2 regions of the Streptomyces sp. NPDC006458 genome follow, and region 2 is predicted to be linked to the other one. Evidence: riboswitches for the same ligand, from Rfam matches in the RefSeq annotation. Region 2 holds a riboswitch; the other holds the start of a gene.

Region 1 (3,958 bases), on a different contig from region 2:
CTGGCCGTGGGCTGCTTCAGGCCTCCTTCCGTGCCCGACGGCATCTCCCGGCTGCGGCTGACCGCCCGCGCGGACCTCTCCGGGGAACAGATCGAACGCGCTGTACGGGTGATCGGTGAGACGCGACCGTAAGTCGGCGTGACACGGCCGTGTTTCGGAACCGATGCGTATTCAGAACTGACCGTTTTCAGATTCGATCGAAATCGGTCAGTGGAACGCGGCCGTGAAACCCGCCCAGCTCTCGGGGGAGAAGAGCAGCGCGGGTCCGCCCGGGTTCTTGGAGTCGCGCACGGCGAGACGTCCGCTCAGGCGGGCCGTCTCGACGCAGTTGTTCGCTCCTGTGCTGTAGCTGCTGCGCAGCCACTGCGCGCTGTTCAGTCGGGTACTGGAGGGTACGTCGCGAGGCAGTGCGGTCATGGTGCCCCCTTACGCGCCGTCGACTGTGGTGGCGATGTGATCCAGCGAGTCCTCAGGTGAAAGAGCGTGCCTCTGAAGGGCGTTGAAGGCCTCGATGTAGGCCTCCAGGTCTTCTTTCCGTTCGAGGTAGAGGCTACTCGTCATATGGTCGAGAACAACCACGTCCAGATCAGAAGTGCGCGGAAATGAGAAGATAACGAAAGGCCCGGAGATGCCGATATGCGCCCCGGCCGAGAACGGCAGCACCTGGATGCGCACCTGCGGCAGCCGTGCGGCCTCCAGCAGCCGCAGCAACTGCCGTTCCATCACCTCGGGTCCGCCCACCTCCCTGCGCAGCACGGCCTCGTCCAGCACCGCGCTCAGCTCCAGCGGCGGCCGCGTCCGCAGCACGTCCTGCCTGGCCAGCCGCACCTGCACCAGCGCGTCCAGACGGTCGTCCGGCTCGCCGCGCAGGCCGCCCACCGCGGCCCGGGTCACCGCGCGGGCGTACTCGGGCGTCTGGAGCAGTCCGGGCACGACCGACGTCTCCAGCGTGCGCATCGCGCTGGCCTGCGACTCCAGGCTGATGAAGTCCCGGTAGGCGGGCGGCAGCACCCCGCGGTAGGCGTGCCACCAGTGGTGCCGCCCGACCCCGTCGTCCGAGCCCGCCAACGTCAGCAGCAGCTCACGCAGTTCGTGACCGGCGACACCGTAGGCGTCCAGCAGTAACCGCACATCGGCCGGTTTCACGCCACTCGCGCCTGTCTCGATCCGGCTCACTTTCGACTGGTGCCAGCCCACCAGACGGGCCGCCTCACCACTGGTGAGCCCCGTCCGGGCGCGCAGGGCACGCAGCTCGGCGCCGAGTTTGCGGCGGCGCACCGCGGGACCGTGCTGCATGGGCCTACTCCCTACTCCTCAAGAGCCGCCCAAATACGTGCTGCCGTCGCAGAGTTCACCGCTTCGAGCGACAGATATATGCATATCTTGGTGGATCGGCACCATGACCGGCGCACTGGTGGCAGTCTGACGGAGAAGCACCAGTCCGGGACCGTACTCGAACCATCCGATCCTTGTCGGACCGCGGTCCCGTGGGAAAGGGACGACGTCGCCATGGCCGACCACCTGGAAGCATCCGTCACTCTGCCGAGCGATCCCGCCTCGGTCTCCGCGGCTCGTGCCTACGTCCTCGACACCCTGGCGGAGTGGGGGCTGCCGTCGGACACCGACGCCGCCGACAGTATCCGGCTCATCGTCTCCGAACTCGCCACCAATGCCGTACAGCACACCTTCGGGCAGTCACCCACCTTCACGGTGGACATGCGCCTGGAGCGTGACGAACATCTGCGCATCGGTGTCACCGACAGCCACCCGAGATTCCCCAAACGGCTTCCGGCCGCCGTGCAGCAGGACAACGGCCGCGGCATGGTCATCATCCGCTGGCTCACGGCGGAGTGCGGCGGCAGGCTCCGCGTGCGTCCCACACGCGAGGGCGGCAAGACGGTCGCGATCGACCTCCCGTGGACCGTCCCGGCCCAGCCCGTCCCGGCGGCGGGCCAGCAGGAGCCGTGACACCTGGGCCCGCCCCACCCGGCGTGTCCGGCCTCCCACGGGCCCTCAGGCCACGCAGGGCCGCCGCAGCGGCTCCGGTCGGTGCCTGGCGCCGCCACGGAGCTCCCGGGTGCCGTACGGCGCCCCCGGCGCCCTATTCACCTGCCGTCGTCCGTGAGTGGCCTGTGCGGGCCGTCTCGGGCTGCTCGGGCAGTTCCCCGGCGCCCCCTGCGGGGCCCGTGCGGTGGACCCGGGCGGTGACGGCCTGTCAGGGTGGCCGCACCGCCCGGGAGCGGATCAGCTGACGCGGCCGTACCAGACACTGCTCGTCCAGATCTTCTGGAGCCGCACCACGTCGCCGGTCTTCGGGGAGTGCCAGATCTTGCCCTTACCGGCGTAGATGCCCACGTGGTAGACGTTCGAGCCCGAGTGGAAGAACACCAGGTCCCCGGCCTTGCGGTTCCTGGACGAGATGTGCCGGGTCTTGTTGTACTGCTGGGCCGCCGTGCGCGGCAGGGTCTTGCCCGCCTTCTTGTACGAGTAGAGCGTCAGCCCGGAGCAGTCGAACCGGTACGGCCCTGTGGCGCCGTACCTGTACGGCGAGCCCTTCTTCGAGGCGGCGACCTGGAGCGCCTTCGTCGCGGGCGTGGCGGCGGCGGCCTCGGCGGCGCCCCCCGGCACCACGAGCGAGCCGCCCACCGCGGCGATGGTGAGAGCCGAGGCCGTACCGGCCCGGGCCATGAGCGACGGGACACGATTCTGCGCGGTCATGCGCAACCCTTCGTCAAACCGCCTGAGAAGGATGACCTGTCGGATTCGGACTGGCGAAGTAGCCCGGCCGCCCGAAGGCGGCTTCACCCCAAGGACCACTCGGAACATGCGCTCCGGCGGCCCGTCGTGCCTGGGTCCTCCACTCCTGCCGATCCACTCCTGTCGACCGGTCATCCGGGCGGCGGCAGGACTCGGCGTCCGCCCGGATCGCCCCGCCGCGGTGGCGGGGGCTTGTCGTCAGACAGGGATCTTCACTCACAAGTGACCGAAAAACCCAATGGAATCGGGTATTTGTGTTGTTGCTCACCACTCACCCGTTCGGGTGGACACAGTGATCAACCGGGTCCCGTCGAGACCGCGGAACGGCCCCGGACCAGCGGCGGAACACATGGCTCCGCCCTGCGGCCACGCGCGCTGCGCAACCTTTCGGGGTCCGCGGGACGAGGGGTTTCTACGCCGAAAGGGGGTACGTCATTTGGTCCGTTTAAAGGCTGGTCCGGACGGTCCGGTGTCCGGGCCCGGAGGCGGCGCGACGCACGGTGCGGACGCCTCCGGGTGACGGGCGGTCAACTCGCGCTCCATCCGCCGGGGGGCGCTCGGCCGACTCGGGTGAACGGGTCGGCCGGACGGACGGTGCCGGGCGGCGTCCGGCGGCCGGGGCCGTCGACCCGGACCGCGCCTTCAGAGCGCCGCCCAGTGCCACCGCGGCCGGCCCCGGCGCGGCCCCGACGGTCAGGGTCAGGGTCAGGTTCAGGGCCGGTCGGCCGCCGCGGCGCCGTCGAAGTGGGACACCGAGCGGATCGGCGTCGTACGTCGTCCCCGCGCCGGGCGGCAGTCACTGGCCGAGGACGCCGAGCGGGCTCCGGCGCCATCTGCGGTGCGGAGGAGGCCCGGAGAAGGGTTGCCCGACAGGGCGGCCATGTCCGAGGCGAGGCGGGCCCCCGGCGGGGCCGATCAGCGGGACGAGGCCCGCGCCCGCGCCGCCGACGGCCGGCGTCGCCGGACCCAGGGCCCCGGCCTCCGTCCACCAGCACCCGTCAGCACACCCGGTCGGCTGTGCGCGAGGCCGTCGCGACCACCCCGAACGGGCCCGCGGCACCCACCGGCACGACCACGGCGCGTCCGCCCCGCAGTCCGCCCGGGACGACCAAGGCAGCGAGCAACTCGGGCTCCTGGCCGGTCAGGACGACGACTCCGTACGCGGACCGGTCCGCGACCGCCTGCCGGGCGCGTCCGCGAG
Region 2 (3,958 bases):
CTGGCCGCCTCCGGGGAGACCATCCGGCCAGGTCGGGGACGTGGCGCTGGGCGCTGCCAGGGAGCCCGGAGGGACGCGGACAGGCGGCCGACCGGCCCGCGGGCGCGGGCAGTCATCCTCATTCAGTCGTCCTCCGACAGACCCCGGCGGTGCCCGACCGGATCCAGGGCCATCGCTCCGGCTGCAGTCGGAGGCGCGGAGGAGGAACGCGGGCAGGCCTCCGGCCGACGGACCCCGGCCCCCGGACCCCGGACCCCGGACCGCAACGGAAGCAAGCGGCGGACAGCTACCCGGCCGACCCCGAAGCCACCCCCAGACCACCGCCACCGCCACAGCCACCGCCACCGCCACCGCCACCGCCACCGCCACGACGGAACACCGACCCTCCCCCGACCGGATCCAGAGACATCCCTCCGGACACCGCAAGAGGCACAGCGGTACGCGGGCCGACCCCCGCCACGACCCTCGCCCAGACAGACCCGGGCCACGCCACGGGCCGCCGACGGAAGCACGGCGGAACGTGGACAGGTACCCAGCCGGGTCCGAAGCCACCGCCCCGGACCCGGAGGCGTCCCCCGGGTCCGGGGCGGCGGAACGCGGGCCCCGGGTCGCCCATGGTCCAGCGCGTGGTTCGCCGGGGCTCCGGGGGCGCGAGCTCCGCGCCCCCGGCAGGGGTCGGCCGTCAGGCCACCTTGCCGATCCGGAGCCTGATGTCGTCCGGGCTCAGGGCGCCCTTGGCCGTGACGTGGTCGCCGGAGGACTCCCCGCGCAGGCGGCGGCCGATCCAGGGGACGAGGTACTCGCGGGCCCAGTGGACGTCGTCGCGGCGGACCTCGAGCGTGCCGCGGGGCGGCAGGGTCGGCCAGGGCTGCTCGGGGTCGGCGGGGACGTCGACGCCGAGGGTCTGCCCGGCGCGCAGGGCCACACGGGTGTGGCCCTCGGGTGAGAGGTGGAGCCGGTCGTCGTCCCAGGCCCGGCGGTCCTGGACGGACTTCAGGGACCACAGGTCGAGGACCGGGCAGCCGTACCGGTCGGCGACGGCCCGGACATGCCCGTTGTACGTGGCGATCTTTCCGCGCAGGTGCTTGAGCAGCGGGACGCCGCGGGTGTCGAAGCCGGTCGTCACCAGCACCGTGCCGGCCGCCTCGGTCAGCGCGGCGATCGCCCGCTCGAAGCGCTCGGCGACGTCGTCGGGGTCGGTACCGGGCCGGAGGATGTCATTGCCGCCCGCGCAGAAGGAGACCAGGTCGGGGGCGAGTTCCACGGCCCGCGGCAACTGGTCCGCCATGATCTGGTCGAGCAGCTTCCCGCGCACGGCGAGGTTGGTGTAGTCGAAATCGCCCTCGGGCCGCCGGTCGGCGAGCAGTACCGCGAACCGGTCGGCCCACCCCACGAACGCCCCGTCGGGGCCGGGGTCGCCGACGCCCTCGGTGAAGCTGTCCCCCACCGCCACGTACGACCCGATCACTGATCTGCTGTCGTTCTTCGAATCGTCTGCCACGTCGGACCATGATTCCCCTTCGAATGTGACCTACGCGACCGTAGGCAGGGGTTGACGGACGGTGAGATAAGCCACTGGTCAAGTCTTGGCATCCGCGGAATAACTCCGGACACGGCGAAGGCCGGACCCGGGGATCGGGGTCCGGCCTTCGGCGGTTGAACGGCAGGGGTGTCAGCCGATGGCGACACCGTGCGAGCGGAGGTAGGAGATCGGGTCCACGTCCGAGCCGTAGTTCGGGGTGGTGCGGATCTCGAAGTGCAGGTGCGGGCCGGTCACGTTGCCGGTCGCACCGGAGAGGCCGACCTGCTGCCCGGCGGTCACGGACTGACCGGCCGAGACGGAGAACGAGGACAGGTGGGCGTACTGGGCGTAGTAGCCGTCGGCCAGCCGGACGACGACCTGGTTGCCGTACGCGCCGCCCCAGCCCGCGGAGACGACGGTGCCCGCGCCCACGGACTTCAGCGAGGTGCCGGTCGGGACGACGAAGTCGGCGCCCGTGTGGTACCCGCTGGACCACATGCTGCCCGCCACGCGGTAGGCCGTGCCGACGCCCGCACCGGAGACGGGGGCGCTGAAGCCGCTCGCCGTGGTGGTGGTCGTCTGGGCGTCGGTGGACTCGCCGGAGGAGGACTGCTCCGCGGAAGCCTCGGCGGGCTTCGGCGACTCGGCGGGCTTCGGCGACTCGGCGGGCTTCGACGGCTCGGCGGGCTTCGACGCCTCGGCGGGCTTCGACGGCTCGGCGGGCTTCGGCGACTCGGCGGGCTTCGGCGAGGACTGCTGCGGCACGGCCGGCTTCGCGGACCGGGCCTCGGCCGCCTTCTTGCCGAGCGTGAGCTTCAGGCCGGGGTGGATCAGCGACGGGTCGCCGCCGACGGCCGCGCGGTTGTCCTCGTAGAGCTTCTGCCAGCCACCGCTGACCTTCTGCTCCGTGGCGATCTTCGAGAGATAGTCGCCGGCCTTCACGGAGTAGATGCGCGGGGCCGACTTCGCCGCGGCGGCCTTCACGGCGGCCTTGAACTGCACGGCGGACTTCTCGACCGTGACGGCCGACTGGACGGCCTGATGGGAAACGGTCTGCCCGGTCGCGGCGTTGGCGCCGCCGGCCGCGAGCAGCGGGAGGGCGAGAGCGGCGCCACCGGTTCCGGCGACGGCGAGAGAACGGGTCAGGCGCAGGGCCTTGGGACGACGGTGCTTACCCTTCACGGGCATGTCGAATTCCTCTCCGGCGCCTGCGAGGTGAGCTGTCGGGTGCGGACTGGAGATGTCCGGTCGCGCCGAGGCGCGGCTTTACCCCAAGCCTGAGATCCGGAGACCGGAAACAGGCGGATGTACCTGTGGGTCCCCCGCTCCTGCCGTGCACGGATGGGTTGGTGCGGGCTCCGGTCGGCGGCAGGATTAGGCATCCGTCCGGATCGGTGGCGAACGTAAGCGAGCAAGACGCAAAGGGACAAGCAAGAGTTTCCGCCCGAAGCGTGAGTTCTTGATCCCTTCGGGAGTTTCCCGGTCACACTCCGTGCAATATGACCTTGTCGGGTTTCTCAAATGCCCTTGAAAAGCACTTCGATTACGTGAGCATGACGAACGACTCACGGTCACCGATATGACGCTCCTCACGTGACATCTCTCCAGGTGTCTTTATTCCAGCGCGAGTTGGAATGAAGGCACCAATTCGGACAGAAGGCCCAGATGCGACGCGGCCAGATAACTGCCACATCAAGACCGCCGGCGGCATTGCCGGCGATGAGGCGCCTTGGAGAACTTCGCCCGTTTCAGACCTTTCGTACCTTGTGACCCGATTTGACCCAGGGTGCTGTCCCCCGACGCCGCGAAGTGAGCCCACTGAGGTGCTGCTTCCTCCCCGTACCCGAGCAGGCCTGACAACCGCACGGGCCCGCACCTCACGACAGGCTGCCGAGATCCCCCGGGCGTCAACTCGTTGCCTCAGGAAGCCATGTCGTATCGTCGTGAGCACGCCCGTCGACGAGCCGCGCCGAAGGGTCCGACCGGGAGGGAGCCCCCGTGACGCAGCAGGTCCCGTCCACCGAGCCCGAGCTGGCAGGCGTGCGCAATTTCCGTGACGTGGGCGGACTGCCGACGGTCGACGGGCGCCGGGTGCGCCACGGCGCGCTCTACCGCAGCGGCCACCTCGCGCACGCGACCGCGGAGGACACCGCCTTCCTCTCCTCCCTCGGTCTGCACACGATCTTCGACTTCCGCAACGGGGCCGACCATAAGCTGGAGGGCCCGGACGTCGACCTGCCCGGTGTGCGCAACGTCAATCTGCCGCTGAGCGACCCGGCCGACGGCGCCGAGTTCTGGAAGATGGTCCGCGACGGGAACCTGGACCAGCTGCGCTCGATCCTGGCGGACGGCAAGGCGGCCGACCGGATGATCACCTCGTACCGCACGATCATCCGCGAGCGCACCGGCGAGCACTCACGCGTACTGCACGCCCTC

What was found. A riboswitch is a leader RNA that binds a small molecule or an ion and turns the genes downstream of it on or off. The one in region 2 is predicted to bind cyclic di-AMP.
Region 1: it holds a riboswitch for cyclic di-AMP, as region 2 does, so the genes downstream of both, ABZZ79_RS18465 (C40 family peptidase) here and ABZZ79_RS26735 (peptidoglycan DD-metalloendopeptidase family protein) in region 2, are expected to answer to the same signal.

The regions. Positions count from the first base shown of each region.
Region 1 covers NZ_JBEXPR010000012.1:143,850-147,807, forward strand. Annotated here, with positions in the region: gene ABZZ79_RS18445 (8-amino-7-oxononanoate synthase) at 1-132, shown strand, start outside; gene ABZZ79_RS18450 (DUF397 domain-containing protein) at 208-417, opposite strand; gene ABZZ79_RS18455 (helix-turn-helix transcriptional regulator) at 427-1,296, opposite strand; gene ABZZ79_RS18460 (ATP-binding protein) at 1,510-1,968, shown strand; gene ABZZ79_RS18465 (C40 family peptidase) at 2,245-2,718, opposite strand; cyclic di-AMP (ydaO/yuaA leader) riboswitch at 2,723-2,925, opposite strand; gene ABZZ79_RS18470 (hypothetical protein) at 3,756-3,881, opposite strand.
Region 2 covers NZ_JBEXPR010000021.1:68,600-72,557, forward strand. Annotated here, with positions in the region: gene ABZZ79_RS26730 (SGNH/GDSL hydrolase family protein) at 683-1,468, opposite strand; gene ABZZ79_RS26735 (peptidoglycan DD-metalloendopeptidase family protein) at 1,673-2,710, opposite strand; cyclic di-AMP (ydaO/yuaA leader) riboswitch at 2,715-2,880, opposite strand; gene ABZZ79_RS26740 (tyrosine-protein phosphatase) at 3,521-3,958, shown strand, end outside.